Linked DNA regions of Massilia litorea. The protein of the gene in region 1 interacts with the protein of each later gene in a pairwise test. Links are inferred from orthologs where the notes say so. Each region holds a gene or a part of one and is shown in the gene's direction. Other genes may lie near its edges.

What was found.
Region 2: the proteins of LPB04_RS02305 (region 1) and ftsA interact in binary tests that used the Escherichia coli proteins (3 or more experiments, as listed by UniProt). The link is inferred for Massilia litorea from one-to-one orthologs.

The regions. Positions count from the first base shown.
Region 1 is NZ_CP062941.1:521,551-528,505, reverse strand. What follows is about bases 1,442-4,266. They hold LPB04_RS02305 (rod shape-determining protein), read left to right. Parts: upstream 1,442-2,244; coding sequence 2,245-3,288; downstream 3,289-4,266. Other genes in these bases: mreC (rod shape-determining protein MreC), read left to right, coding at 3,394-4,266; gatC (Asp-tRNA(Asn)/Glu-tRNA(Gln) amidotransferase subunit GatC), read right to left, coding at 1,629-1,928; gatA (Asp-tRNA(Asn)/Glu-tRNA(Gln) amidotransferase subunit GatA), read right to left, coding at 1,442-1,589. Outside these bases: Asp-tRNA(Asn)/Glu-tRNA(Gln) amidotransferase subunit GatB, read right to left, coding at 1-95; more of gatA, read right to left, coding at 114-1,441; more of mreC, read left to right, coding at 4,267-4,629; rod shape-determining protein MreD, read left to right, coding at 4,629-5,147; mrdA (penicillin-binding protein 2), read left to right, coding at 5,193-6,955. UniProt on the Escherichia coli protein: Forms membrane-associated dynamic filaments that are essential for cell shape determination. Acts by regulating cell wall synthesis and cell elongation, and thus cell shape.
Region 2 is NZ_CP062941.1:258,979-265,921, reverse strand. Bases 677-3,489 are described here. They hold ftsA (cell division protein FtsA), read left to right. Parts: upstream 677-1,373; coding sequence 1,374-2,606; downstream 2,607-3,489. Other genes in these bases: ftsZ (cell division protein FtsZ), read left to right, coding at 2,756-3,489; LPB04_RS01075 (cell division protein FtsQ/DivIB), read left to right, coding at 677-1,362. Also shown: LPB04_RS01080 (D-alanine--D-alanine ligase), read left to right, coding at 1-530; more of LPB04_RS01075, read left to right, coding at 535-676; more of ftsZ, read left to right, coding at 3,490-3,952; LPB04_RS01055 (peroxiredoxin), read left to right, coding at 4,463-4,966; LPB04_RS01050 (DMT family transporter), read left to right, coding at 5,083-5,925; lpxC (UDP-3-O-acyl-N-acetylglucosamine deacetylase), read left to right, coding at 6,016-6,943. UniProt on the Escherichia coli protein: Essential cell division protein that assists in the assembly of the Z ring. May serve as the principal membrane anchor for the Z ring.

The DNA.
Region 1 (6,955 bases):
GAGCTGCCGCTGAAGATTTTCGAATTGGTCGTGAGCTGGACGTGGTTCTCAAGACCGATGACGACTTCCCATTGCATGGTGTTCTCTCTTTGTATTCTGTGCGGGCGTGACGGTTAGACGCCTTCAGGCGCGCGCTGGTGCCAGTCGGTCGCCAGCTGGTACTGGTGGGCGACGTTCAGCAGCTTCGCTTCGCTGAAGTAGTTGCCGATGATTTGCAGGCCGACCGGACGTTTTTCATTCTTCTCGCCGCTGCCGAAACCGCAGGGGATCGACATGCCGGGCAGGCCGGCCAGGCTGGTCGACAAAGTAAAAATGTCGGCCAGGTAGTTGGCGACCGGGTCGTTGGTCTTCGAACCCGCGTCCCAGGCGACGGTCGGCGCCACCGGGCCCATGATCACGTCGCACTTGTCGGCGAACGCGGCCTGGAAGTCGTCGGCGATCAGGCGGCGGATCTTTTGCGCCTGCACGTAGTAGGCGTCGTAGTAGCCATGGCAGAGCACATAGGTGCCGACCATGATGCGGCGCTGGACTTCGCGGCCGAAACCTTCGGCGCGGGTTTTCTTGTACATCTCCGCCAGGTCCTTGTACTCGCTGGCGCGGTGGCCGTAGCGCACGCCGTCGAAGCGCGACAGGTTCGAGGAGGCCTCGGCCGGGGCGATGATGTAGTAGGTCGGGATCGACAGCGCCGTCTTCGGCAGCGAAATATCGACCAGCACGGCGCCCAGTGCCACGAATTGATCGAGCGCGGCGCGCACGGCGCTTTCCACGTCGGCGGCCAGGCCTTCGCCGAAGTATTCCGAAGGCACGCCGATGCGCAGGCCGTTCAATGGCTTGTCCAGGTCGCGCGTAAAATCTTCGTGCAGGTTGCCTTGTTCGGGCGTCAGGCTGGTCGAGTCGCGCACGTCGTGGCCGACCATTTCGTTCAGCAGCAGGGCGCAGTCTTCCGCCGTCTGCGCCATCGGGCCGCCCTGGTCGAGCGAGGAAGCGAAGGCGATCATGCCGAAGCGCGAGACGCGGCCATAGGTCGGCTTGATGCCGGTGACGCCGCAGAAGGCGGCCGGCTGGCGGATCGAGCCGCCGGTGTCGGTGGCGGTCGCGGCCGGCGCCAGGCGCGCGGCGATCGCGGCGGCCGAGCCGCCCGAGGAGCCGCCCGGCACGGCCAGCGCATCCCATGGGTTCTTCACCGGACCGAAGGCGGAGTTCTCGTTCGCCGAGCCCATCGCGAATTCGTCGCAGTTCACTTTGCCGAGCGTGACCATGCCGGCCGCATTGAAGCGGTCGACCACGGTGGCGTCGAAGGGGCTGACGTAGTTGGCCAGCATCTTCGAGCCGGCAGTCGTGCGCCAGTCGCGCGTGACGAAGATATCCTTATGGGCGATCGGCACGCCGGTCAGGGGGCCGGCGCTGCCTTCGGCGATGCGGGCATCGGCGGCGGCGGCCTGGGCCAGCGACAGGGCCGGGTCCACGTGCAGGAAGGCGTTGTGGCCGCTCGCTGCGATGCGGTCGAGGAAGTGGCGGGTGAGCTCGGTGGAGGACACCTGCTTCGCCTGCAGCAGCGCGGACAGTTCTTTGATGGTCTTGTTATGCATGGTGCCTAAGTTCCGTAAATACGTGTTCGTGGAAGCGGTTTACTCGATGACCTTCGGCACCAGGTACAGGCCGTCCTGGGCTTTCGGCGCGGGCGCCTGGTAGTCGTCGCGGCGGTTTTCTTCGGTGACCACGTCGTCGCGCAGGCGCAGCGGCAGCGCCATGATCGCGGCGATCGGATGCGACAACGGCGCAACACCGCTGGTGTCGACCGCCTGCATCTGTTCGGCCAGGGCGAAGATGCCGTTCAACTCGCCCAGTGCGGTCTCGGCGTGGGCATCGTCCATCTCGAGCTGCGCCAGGTTGGCGATGCGTTTTACGTCTGAAAGAGTCAGGGACATGGCAAAAAGCGCGGCGCGGGCCGCGTTCAAAATGTGGTTGGGCGGACAACGGAGTGAGGCTGCAGGCTGTTGAACAGCGTGCTACGGTCGATAAAACCTTGCTAATACCGTCGATCTCGCTCTGGGAACTGGGGGGTAAAACCCCCTGTTTTCAACGTTTAATCGGTAAATTATAAGGTAGAATGGCGGGCTAATGCGTGGTCGGCGCCGAATGAGCGCGGCCCCGGCATGAAAAGACCGCAGGGCGCAGTCAGGGCCGGGGCGGCGAGGACTCCCGATCAAATTTTAAGGCGCGGTTTCGCGCATCAGGACACACATGTTTGGTTCTTTACGCAGTTACTTCTCGAACGACCTGGCCATCGACCTGGGTACCGCCAACACGCTGATCTATGTGCGCGGCCAGGGCATCGTGCTGGACGAGCCATCGGTCGTTGCGATCCGCCAGCAGGGCGGCCCGAACGGCAAGAAGACGATCCAGGCGGTCGGCAAGAAGGCCAAGCAGATGCTGGGCAAGGTACCGGGCAATATCGAGGCGATCCGCCCGATGAAGGACGGCGTCATCGCCGACTTCACCGTCACCGAAGAGATGCTCAAGCAGTTCATCCGCATGGTGCATGACTCGAAGTTCTTCCGCCCGTCGCCGCGCATCATCATCTGCGTGCCTTGCGGTTCGACCCAGGTCGAGCGCCGCGCGATCCGCGAATCGGCGCTCGGCGCCGGCGCCTCGCAGGTGTTCCTGATCGAAGAGCCGATGGCTGCCGCGCTTGGCGCCGGCCTGCCGGTGTCGGACGCGACCGGCTCGATGGTGGTCGACATCGGCGGCGGCACCACGGAAGTGGGTATCATCTCGCTGGGCGGCATGGTGTATAAAGGTTCGGTGCGCGTCGGCGGCGACAAGTTCGACGAAGCCATCGTCAACTACATCCGCCGCAACTACGGCATGCTGATCGGCGAACAGACCGCCGAAGCGATCAAGAAGGCCATCGGTTCGGCCTTCCCTGGTTCGGAAGTGAAGGAAATGGAAGTCAAGGGCCGCAACCTGTCCGAAGGCATCCCGCGCGCGTTCACGATCTCGTCGAACGAGATCCTGGAAGCGCTGACCGACCCGCTGAACAACATCGTCTCGGCGGTGAAGAACGCACTCGAGCAGACCCCGCCGGAACTGGGCGCCGACATCGCCGAGAAGGGCATGATGCTGACCGGCGGCGGCGCACTGCTGCGCGACCTCGATCGCCTCCTGATGGAAGAGACCGGCCTGCCGGTACTGGTCGCCGAAGACCCGCTCACCTGCGTGGTGCGCGGCTCGGGCATGGCGCTGGAACACAATGACAAGCTGGGCTCCATTTTCTCGTACGAGTAAACAGCCGCCGGCTCGATGGTGCAAGACCCTGGGCAGGCCGCCGGTGCAATACCGGCCGCCTGCCTGCGCTGATTCCGGGCGGCTTATCCGCCATTATTGAAATCCATGGATTACAGTCCTCCGCCGCTTTTCAAACAGGGCGCCCCAGCGCGGGTGAAGGTGACGGTGTTCGCGATCTTGTCGCTGACGCTGCTGGTGGTCGACGCCCACATGCACGTATTGAACACCGTGCGCCAGGTCGCCGCCACCGTACTCTATCCGCTGCAGATGGCCGCGCTCATGCCGCGCGACGCCGTCTCCAGCATGGGCGGCTATTTTTCCTCGCTGTCGAGCCTGCAGAACGAAGTGCGCGACCTGAAGAACCAGCAGGTGGCCCAGGCCCAGGCCATGCAGCAGGCCCAGCTCCAGATGGCCGAGAACGCTCACCTGCGGCGCCTGCTGGAGGCGCGCGAGTACCTGCCGGTGGCGTCGATCATGGGCGAGATCCTGTACGACGCGCGCGACCCGTCGACCCGCCGCATCGTGCTCGATCGCGGTACCCGCAACGGCGTGCAGCTCGGGCTGCCGGTGATCGACAACGCCGGCGTCATCGGCCAGGTGACCCGCGTCTTCCCGTTCACCTCGGAAGTGACCCTGCTGACCGACAAGGAGCAGGCGATTCCGGTGCAGGTGCTGCGCTCGGGCCTGCGCAGCATCGCCTATGGCCGCGGGCGCTCCGGACTGCTCGACCTGCGTTTCGTCGCGCCCGACGCCGACATCCAGGTCGGCGACGTGATCGTCACCTCGGGCCTGGACGGCATGTATCCGGCCGGCCTCGCCGTGGCGAAAGTCATGCAGGTCGAGAAGGTGGCCGCCGGCGCTTTCGGGCGCGTGGTCTGCCAGCCGCTCGGCGGCATCGACCGCAACCGCCAGCTGCTGATCGTGATGTCGGGCGCGGCGCGCGCGCCGCGTCCGGCCGAACCGCCGGCGCCGCCGGTGCACGGCGCCAGCCGCCGCAACCTGCCGAAGATGGATCCGGTGCCGGTGCCGCCGCTGGCGGCTGCTCCGCTGCCGGCGCAGGGCCTGCCGACCCAGCCCGGCGCCAACAGCCCGGCCGGGACCGGCGCGGCCGCACCTGCCGCGCCTGCGCCCGCCGCCACCGTTCCCGCGCCCGCCGGCGCGCAGCATCCGGGTGTCAGGCCGGCCGCTGCGCCAGCGGCCACGCCGCCCGCCGCGACCGGCACGCCGCCCGCCGCAACCGGCGCTGCGCATCCGGCCGCGCCGCCAACAACCACGGCCGCACCGGCTGCAAAAACAACGGCCACGCAGCCTGTGCCTGCGCCACGCAAGGAGGGCGCGTAATGCCCGGAGCACGTCCCAACTACATCCTGCTGCCGGTCAGCCCGCTGTTCATCGCGTTCAGCCTGACCTGCGCCTTCATGCTCAACCTGCTGCCCTGGGGCCAGTGGACCGGCGCCCCCGATTTCGTGGCGCTGGTGCTGGTCTTCTGGGGCATCCACCAGCCGCGAAAGGTCGGCATCGGCGTCGCCTTTGCCATGGGCCTGCTGATGGACGTGCACGACGCCACGCTGCTGGGCGAGAACGCGCTGGCCTATACGCTGCTGTCGTACGTCGCCACGATGATCCACCGCCGCGTGCTGTGGTTCCCGGTGCTGACCCAGGCCATGCACGTGTTCCCGCTGCTGCTGCTGGCGCAGGCGATCCAGTCCTTCGTGCACTTCTTCGCCACCGGCCGCTTCCCCGGCTGGCTGCATTTCATCGAAAGCGCGGTCGCGGTCGCCCTGTGGCCGGTCATCACCTGGCTGCTGCTGGCGCCGCAGCGCCGCGCCGTGGACCGCGACCACACCCGCCCGATCTGATGGCCCAGCCGCACGATGACCGAGCGCAGTAATGACTGAGCAGTAATGACCGAAATTAAAGACAGCGACCGCGAGATCCACCGCTTCCGCCTGCGCCTGACGGTGCTGGTGGTGATGGTCTTCCTCTGCTTCGGCGCCCTGGTGGCGCGCTTCGTCTGGCTGCAGGTCGTCCAGCACGACAAATACCATGCCCAGGCCGAAGACAACCGCATCGCGCTGGTGCCGATCGTGCCGAACCGCGGCCTGATCGTCGACCGCAACGGCGTGGTCCTGGCGCGTAATTACTCCGCCTATACGCTCGAGATCACGCCCTCGAAACTGCAGGCCAGCATGGACTCGGTGATCGACGAACTGGCCAGGCTGGTGTCGATCGAGCCGAAGGACCGCAAGCGCTTCAAGCGCCTGCTGGAAGAGTCGCGCAGCTTCGCCAGCGTGCCGCTGCGCACGAGGCTCACCGACGACGAGGTGGCGCGCTTCACCGCGCAGCGCTTCCGCTTCCCTGGCGTCGAGGTGCAGGCCCGCCTGTTCCGCCAGTACCCGCTGGGCGAGATCGCCTCGCACGTGGTCGGCTACATCGGCCGCATCAACACGCGCGAAGCCGAGGCGATCGAGGAAGGCGACGACGCCGCCAACTACAACGGCACCGACTACATCGGCAAGGAAGGCCTCGAGAAGAAATACGAGCGCTACCTGCACGGCACCACCGGCTACGAAGAGGTCGAGCGCTCGGCCGGCGGGCGCGCGATCCGCACGCTGTCGCGCCGGCCTCCGGTCCCGGGCAGCAACCTGATCCTGTCGGTCGACATCGAACTGCAGAAGGTGGTCGAGGAAGCCTTCGGCGACCAGCGCGGCGCCTTTGTCGCCATCGATCCCGAAACCGGCGACGTGCTGGCCTATGTCTCGCGTCCGGGCTTCGACCCGAACCTGTTCGTCGACGGCATCGACAGCCAGAGCTGGAACGAGCTGAATACCTCGCTCGACAAACCGCTGATGAACCGTCCGCTGTCGGGCACCTATCCGCCCGGCTCGACCTTCAAGCCCTTCATGGCGCTGGCTGCGCTCGAGCTGGGCAAACGCAGCAAGAGCCACGGCATCATGGATCCCGGTTTCTTCACGCTCGGCGGGCACCGCTTCAACGACGACGTCAAGGGCGGGCACGGCTATGTCGACCTGCATCGTTCGGTCGTGGTCTCGTGCGACACCTATTACTACCAGCTCGGCAACGACCTCGGGATCGACGCCATCCATGACTTCATGGCGCCGTTCGGCTTCGGCTCCCAGACCGGCATCGACCTCGAGCACGAAAAGGTCGGTGTCCTGCCCTCGAAGGAGTGGAAGGCCGAGCGCTTCAAGAAGAACCGCGCGGCGCAGAAGTGGGTCGGCGGCGACACGATCTCGATCAGCATCGGCCAGGGCTTTAACAACTACACCATCATCCAGCTGGCGCACGCGGTGGCCAACCTCGCCAACAACGGTATCGTGATGAAGCCGCACCTGGTGAAACTGATCGAGGACGGCGCCACGCGCCAGCGCACGCTCACCGTGCCGAAGGAGAGCCGCCGCATCCCGCTCAAGCAGGAGAACATCGACTTCATCAAGCAGGCGATGGTGGGCGTGACCACCGAGGCGGGCGGCACCGGCGCGCGGGCATTTGCCAACGCCGGCTATGTCGCGGCCGGCAAGACGGGTACGGCCCAGGTGATCGGCCTGAAGGGCGGCAAGTACAACGCCCATGCAATCGACGAGCGCCATCGCGACAACGCCCTGTTCACGGCATTCGCACCGGCCGACAAGCCGCGCATCGCGAT
Region 2 (6,943 bases), 260 kb from region 1 along the record:
AGCCGCCGCTCGAAGGCTCGACCATCGGCATCACGAAAGTGGAAAAGGCCGAAGAGTTCGAAGCTGCCGTGGCCCTGGCCGCGGGTTTCGACGAAGTCATCCTCGCCGAGGAATTCGTCACCGGCCGCGAGTTCACGGTCGCCGTGCTCGGCACCGGCAAGCATGCGCGCGCGCTGCCGATCGTCGAGATCGTGGCTCCGCAGGGCAACTACGACTACCAGAACAAGTATTTCACGGACGACGTCCAGTACCACTGCCCGGCGCAGCTGCCGGATGCACTGACTGCCGAGATCCAGAAGCACGCCGTGGACGCCTACCGCGCCCTCGGCTGCGAAGGCTGGGCCCGGGTCGACGTGCTGGTACGCGAAAGCGACATGCGTCCGTTCCTGTTGGAAGTCAATACTTCGCCGGGCATGACGGGCCACTCGCTGGTGCCGATGGCGGCGCGCGCGGTGGGTATCAGCTATGAAGACCTGTGCGTCGAGATCCTGCGTTCGGCGCGCTGCAAGATGGTAAAGGCACAAGGCTAAAAGAATGTGGCATGACGTACGCGCCCTCAACGCCACCGCCAGCACGCTGCTGGCGGCGACGCTGCTCGCCGGTATCGCGAGCGGCGTGTGGTGGCTGTCGCAGCGGCCGATGTTCACCTTGCGCGAAGTGCGCATCGAGAGCTTGTACAAGATCGACCTGAAGCACGTGAACGAACTGACGGTACGGAACAGCGTCCTTGGCAAGATCCGCGGGAATTTCTTCACGACGGACCTGGAGCAGGTGCGCACGACCTTCGAGGCGGTGCCCTGGGTACGCCGCGCAACGGTGCGCCGCGAGTGGCCGAACGGCCTCATCGTGGAAGTGGAAGAGCACGAAGCGCTCGGCACCTGGGGCGAAGGCCGCCTGCTGTCGGTGAAGGGCGATGTATTTACCGCCAATATCGCCGAGGCCGACGACGACCACGAACTGCCGGCCTTTGTCGGACCCGCCGGCAGCGAGAAGGATGTGCTGGCGCGCTTCTCCGAATTGCGCTCGTGGTTCGCGCCGGTGAAACTGGTGCCGCAGGAACTGGCGCTGTCCTCGCGTTACGCCTGGACCGTCAAGCTGGACAACGGCATGAGCGTGGAGCTCGGCCGCGAGCAGGACAAGAACACCGTCAAGGCGCGCGTGCAGCGCCTGGTCGGGGTCTACCCGCAGCTGGTCGCCCGGCTGCAGGAAGGCCGCATCGATACGATCGACATGCGCTACCCGAACGGGCTGGCGCTGTCCTCCGCGGCCTTGACTGTGCCGACGGATGCCACCAAGCCTGTGAAGGCCGCGGCGAAGAAGAAAACAAAAACTCCGACTAACAAGCCAACAAAGCAAATCTAAGCAGGCGAGCAATGACAAAAGACGCGAAAAACCTGATCGTCGGCCTCGACATCGGCACCTCGAAGGTGGTGGCGGTGGTGGCCGAGGTGATGTCCGACGGACGCCACGAGGTCATCGGCCTCGGTCAGCACGAGTCGAAGGGATTGAAGAAGGGCGTTGTGGTCAACATCGAGGCCACCGTCGAATCGATCCAGCGCGCGCTCGAGGAGGCCGAGCTGATGGCCGACTGCAAGATCCGCAATGTCTACGCAGGCATCGCCGGCAGCCATATCCGCTCCTTCAATTCGAGCGGCATGGTTGCGATCAAGGACAAGGAAGTCACGCAGACCGACGTCGCGCGCGTGATCGAGACGGCGAAAGCGGTCAACATCCCGACCGACCAGCAGCTGCTGCACACGGTGCCGCAGGAATTCATCGTCGACAACCAGGAAGACGTGCGCGAGCCGATCGGCATGAGCGGCATCCGCCTGGAAGTGCGCGTGCACATCGTCACCGGCGCGGTGTCGGCGGTGCAGAACATCGTCAAGTGCGTGCGCCGCTGCGGCCTGGAAGTGTCGGACCTGATCCTGCAGCCGATGGCCTCGGCCGACGCGGTGCTGACGAACGACGAGAAGGAACTCGGCGTCGTCATCATCGACATCGGCGGCGGCACCACCGACATCGCGGTGTTTTCCGACGGCGCAATCCGCCACACGGCCGTGATCCCCATCGCCGGCGACCAGATCACCAGCGACATCGCGATGGCGCTGCGCACGCCGACCGGCGAAGCCGAAGAAATCAAGCTGCGCTACGGCGTCGCCAAGCAGGTGCTGGCCGATCCGGGCGAGACCCTGGAAGTGCCGGGCCTGGGCGACCGCGGTCCGCGTTCGCTCTCGCGCCAGGCGCTGGCCGCCGTCATCGAACCGCGTGTCGAAGAGCTGTTCGCGATGGTGCACCAGGTGGTGCGCGAGTCCGGCTACGAGGGCGTGCTGTCGTCGGGCATCGTGCTCACCGGTGGCACCTCGATGATGCCGGGGATGATCGAGATGGCCGAAGACATGTTCCTGAAACCGACGCGCCTGGGCACGCCGGACTACCGCGGCCAGCTGGCCGACGTGGTCCGCAGCCCGCGCTACGCGACGGTGCTGGGCCTGTTGATGGAAGCGAAAAAACAGTATTTGCGGGGCCACATCGTTACGCGTCAGGATGGCTCGGTAAAGGCGGTGTGGCAACGTATGAAGGAATGGTTCTTGGGGAATTTCTAAGCAGCAATCGGCGCAGTCAGCCAAGCGTATTTGATTCGATACAAAACACATATTTTTTTATAATACTAAGCAGTATCCAAGCGCTAGGCCTGATACCCTTATGAGGTTTGGTGCATGGATAGTGCACTTTGAAAATTAGGAGTGACATCATGGAGTTCGATATGGTCGATAACGCAGCACTGGGAACGGTGATCAAGGTCGTCGGCGTGGGTGGTGCAGGCGGCAACGCGGTGCAGCACATGATCAACAAAGGTGTGTCGGGCGTCGAGTTCATCGCCGCCAACACCGATGCCCAGGCGCTGGCTGCGTCGAGCGCGAACAACATCATCCAGATCGGCGAGTCCGGCCTGGGTGCCGGCATGCGCCCGGAAATCGGCCGCCAGCTGGCCGAGCAGACCCGTAGCCGCATCGAAGATTCGCTGCGCGGCGCGCACATGGTCTTCATCGCTGCCGGCATGGGCGGCGGCACCGGTACCGGCGCCGCACCGATCGTGGCCGAAGTGGCGAAAACCATGGGCGCCCTGACGGTGGCCGTGGTCTCGAAGCCGTTCTCGTACGAAGGCCAGAAGTGCATGGACGTCGCCGAGGCGGGCCTCGAAGAACTGTCGAAGCATGTCGACTCGCTGATCATCATCCTCAACGAAAAGCTGGAAGACATCTACGAAGACGAATCGATGCTCGAGTGGATGAAGCATGCCGACGACGTGCTCAACAACGCCGTTGCCGGTATCGCCGAGATCATCAACGTGCCGGGTCACATCAACGTCGACTTCAACGACGTCAAGACGATCATGAGCGAGCAGGGCAAGGCCATGATGGGCACCGCCACCGCTTCCGGCGTGGACCGCGCGCGCATCGCCGCCGAGCAGGCCGTCGCTTCGCCGCTGCTGGACGGTATCGACCTGTCGGGCGCCAAGGGCGTGCTGGTGAACGTCACCGCTTCGCGTGGCCTGAAAGGTAAGGAGATCAAGGAAGTCATGGCTGCCGTGCGCGCCTTTGCCGCTCCGGACGCATCGATCGCACAAGGCATCGCCTACGACGACGAGATGGGCGACGAGATCCGCGTGACCGTGGTTGCCACGGGTCTGGGCAAAGCCAAGAAGATGCAGCTGGTGCAGCCGCAGCAGGTGCTGCGCACCGGTACCTACAATGCGCCGATGATGGCCGGCACGGCATCGGTCACCGCCGGCGTCACCATGGGCCACGCAGCGACCGGCGGCGACGCCGGCATGAAGCAGCCGGCCGTGTGGCGCCGCGAGCAGGCATCGGAGCAGGTGCAGGCGATGCAGCGCAATGGCGTCGAGACCTACGACATTCCGGCTTTCCTGCGTAAGCAAGCCGACTGAGCGTAAATCGTTTAGTTAAATACAACCGGGATCGGAGCTCGCGCTCCGGTCCCGGTTTTTTTATGCGTTCATCGATTGCGTCCGGCAATACCGGTAGGGTGGGCGGGTTTCCCGCCCACGCGCTGATCGATAACGGTTCCGGTATCGTGCCGGACGATCTCGCCGCTGACTATGGCCGCGTGGGCGGGAGACCCGCCCACCCTACGTCCCAGGATTTATCGATATAGGTCTCGCGCTCGCTCTTGCGGCTGCGCAGGCGCTCGATCGCCAGGCGCGTCGTGACCGTGACCAGCCAGGCTTCGGGCGACTGCACGCGATTTTTCGCATTCGCCCGGGCACTGCCGTGCCAGCGCAGCCAGGCGTCCTCGAGCCAGTGTAGAGCAGGGATGAGGACAAGACGCGCGGGCACCGGGTGTTGTGACAGCAGGGCGGGCGAAGCCGCGCCGTGCAAGCCTTGTGCGCATCAGGCATACTGGCAAGGTTTTCAAAATAACACCTGAGGATTAATCCATGACCATCAAGATTGGCGAGCGCCTGCCGGAAGGCACCCTGGCTGAATTCATCGAGACCGAAACCGAAGGCTGCTCGCTCGGCCCGAACGTGTTCCAGGTCGCCGACCTGGTAAAAGGCAAGAAGATCGCGATCTTCGGCCTGCCGGGCGCCTTCACGCCGACCTGCTCGGCCAAGCACGTGCCTGGCTATGTCCAGAACGCCGCCGCCCTGAAGGCCAAAGGCGTGGACGAAATCTGGTGCATCTCGGTCAACGACGCCTTCGTCATGGGCGCCTGGGGCCGCGACCAGAAATCGACCGGCATCGTGCGCATGATGGCCGACGGTAACGCTTCCTTCACCAAGGCCCTCGGCCTGGACGCGGACTTCTCGAAGCACAACATGGGCACGCGTTCGCAGCGCTACTCGATGCTGGTGGAAGACGGCGTGGTGAAACAGCTGAACGTGGAGCAGGGCGGCTTCGACGTCTCGAGCGCCGAAACGATGCTGTCGCAACTGGGCTGATTCCGGCTCCCCCGCATCACCCGACGGCGCTGCGGCGCCGTTTTCATTTTATTCCGTAGCCCATGCAAGCCCACGCACAAAGCAAAGTAAGCGGCAACCTGCGCAGCATCTACGCGATGCTGATCGCGGTCGTCATGTTCTCATTGATGGACACGGCGATGAAACTGCTCGCCGCCCACTATCCGGCGATGCAGGTCGCGGCCCTGCGTTCGCTGTCCTCGCTGCCGCTGGTCTGCGCCTATGTCGCCTGGCGCGGCGGCTTCTCGACCATGCTGCAGGTGAAGCCGGGCCTGCACCTGCTGCGCGGCGCGCTCGGCATCGGCATGCTGGCGCTGTTCGCATTCGGGCTGAAAAAACTCAGCCTGGCGGAAGCCTATTCGATCTTCTTCATCGCGCCCGCGCTGATCACGGCGATGTCGGTGTTCTTCCTGAAAGAGACCGTCGACCTGGCACGCTGGATCGCCATTTTCGTGGGCCTCGGCGGCGTGCTGGTCGTGCTGCGACCGGAAGGCGAGGGCATGCTGACCCTGGGCGGTCTCGCCATCCTGGCCTCGGCCGTCTGCTACGCCATTTCCGCAATCGCGGCGCGCGTGCAGGCGCGCACCAATTCCACGCGCCAGATGATGTTCTGGCTGATGCTGCTGATGGCGATCGGCGCGAGTACGCTGGCCGCGCCGAACTGGGTGGCGCTCGACCCGGCCCACGTCTGGCTGCTGCTCGGACTGGCGATTTCCGGCTTCTTCGGCCAGCTGGCGATCACGGAGGCCTTCAGCCACGGCGAGGCCTCGGTGGTCGCACCCTTCGAGTATTCGGCCCTGGCCTGGGGCGTGGCGATCGACTGGCTGCTGTGGCAGACCCTGCCCGACGAGTACACCCTGGTCGGGGCAGCGATCATCATCGGCAGCGGTATCTATCTGATTCGACACGAGAAAACACATGCGGAGAGCGAGCATCCGTAGTGTCGCCTTTGCGCATCGGTTAGCTCATCCATTGCCTCGCTGCAAGGGTCGAGTCCGGCAGCGATTTGCCAGCGACGATATAATCGGCTCATGCTCAAACAACGAACCATCAAAGAACTCGTGCGTACGACCGGCGTCGGGCTGCACTCGGGCCGCAAGGTCGAACTGACGCTGCGCCCGGCCGCGGTCGATACCGGCATCGTATTCCGCCGCGTCGACCTCGACCCGGTCGTCGAATTCCCGTCGAGCGCCGAGGTCGTCGGCGATACGCGCATGGCCTCGGTCCTGGTCAAGGGCGACGCGCGCGTCTCGACCGTCGAACACCTGATGTCGGCCTGCGCCGGCCTCGGCATCGACAACCTGTACATCGAAGTGACGGCCGAGGAAATCCCGATCATGGACGGCTCCGCGTCCTCCTTCGTGTTCCTGTTGCAGCAGGCCGGCGTGCAGGACCAGGCCGCGCCGAAGAAATTTATTCGCGTGCTGAAGGAAGTCGAAGTGCGCCACGGCGCGGGCAACAACGAAAAGTGGGCGAAATTGAAACCGCACGACGGTTTCAAACTCGACTTCTTCATCGAATTCAACCACCCGGCGGTGGACGGCACCATGCAGAACGCGACGGTCGATTTTGCGCACGTGTCGTATGTGCACGACGTGGCGCGCGCCCGCACCTTCGGCTTCATGCAGGACGTCGAGAGCCTGCGCGGCATGGGCCTGGCACGGGGCGGCTCGCTGGAAAACGCGATCGTGATGGACGAATACCGGATCCTGAATGCGGACGGCCTGCGCTACGACGACGAATTCGTGCGGCACAAGATTCTCGATGCGATCGGCGATTTGTACATGATCGGGCATCCGCTGCTGGCGGCCTACGAGGCCCATAAATCGGGGCATGCGCTGAATAACGACCTGCTGCGTGCTTTGTTGGCGCGGCCGGATGCGTACGAGATCGTGTCTTTCGATGGGGCGGCCGATGCGCCGGCCTCGTATGTCAAGCAGATGCACGAGGAATGGGCGC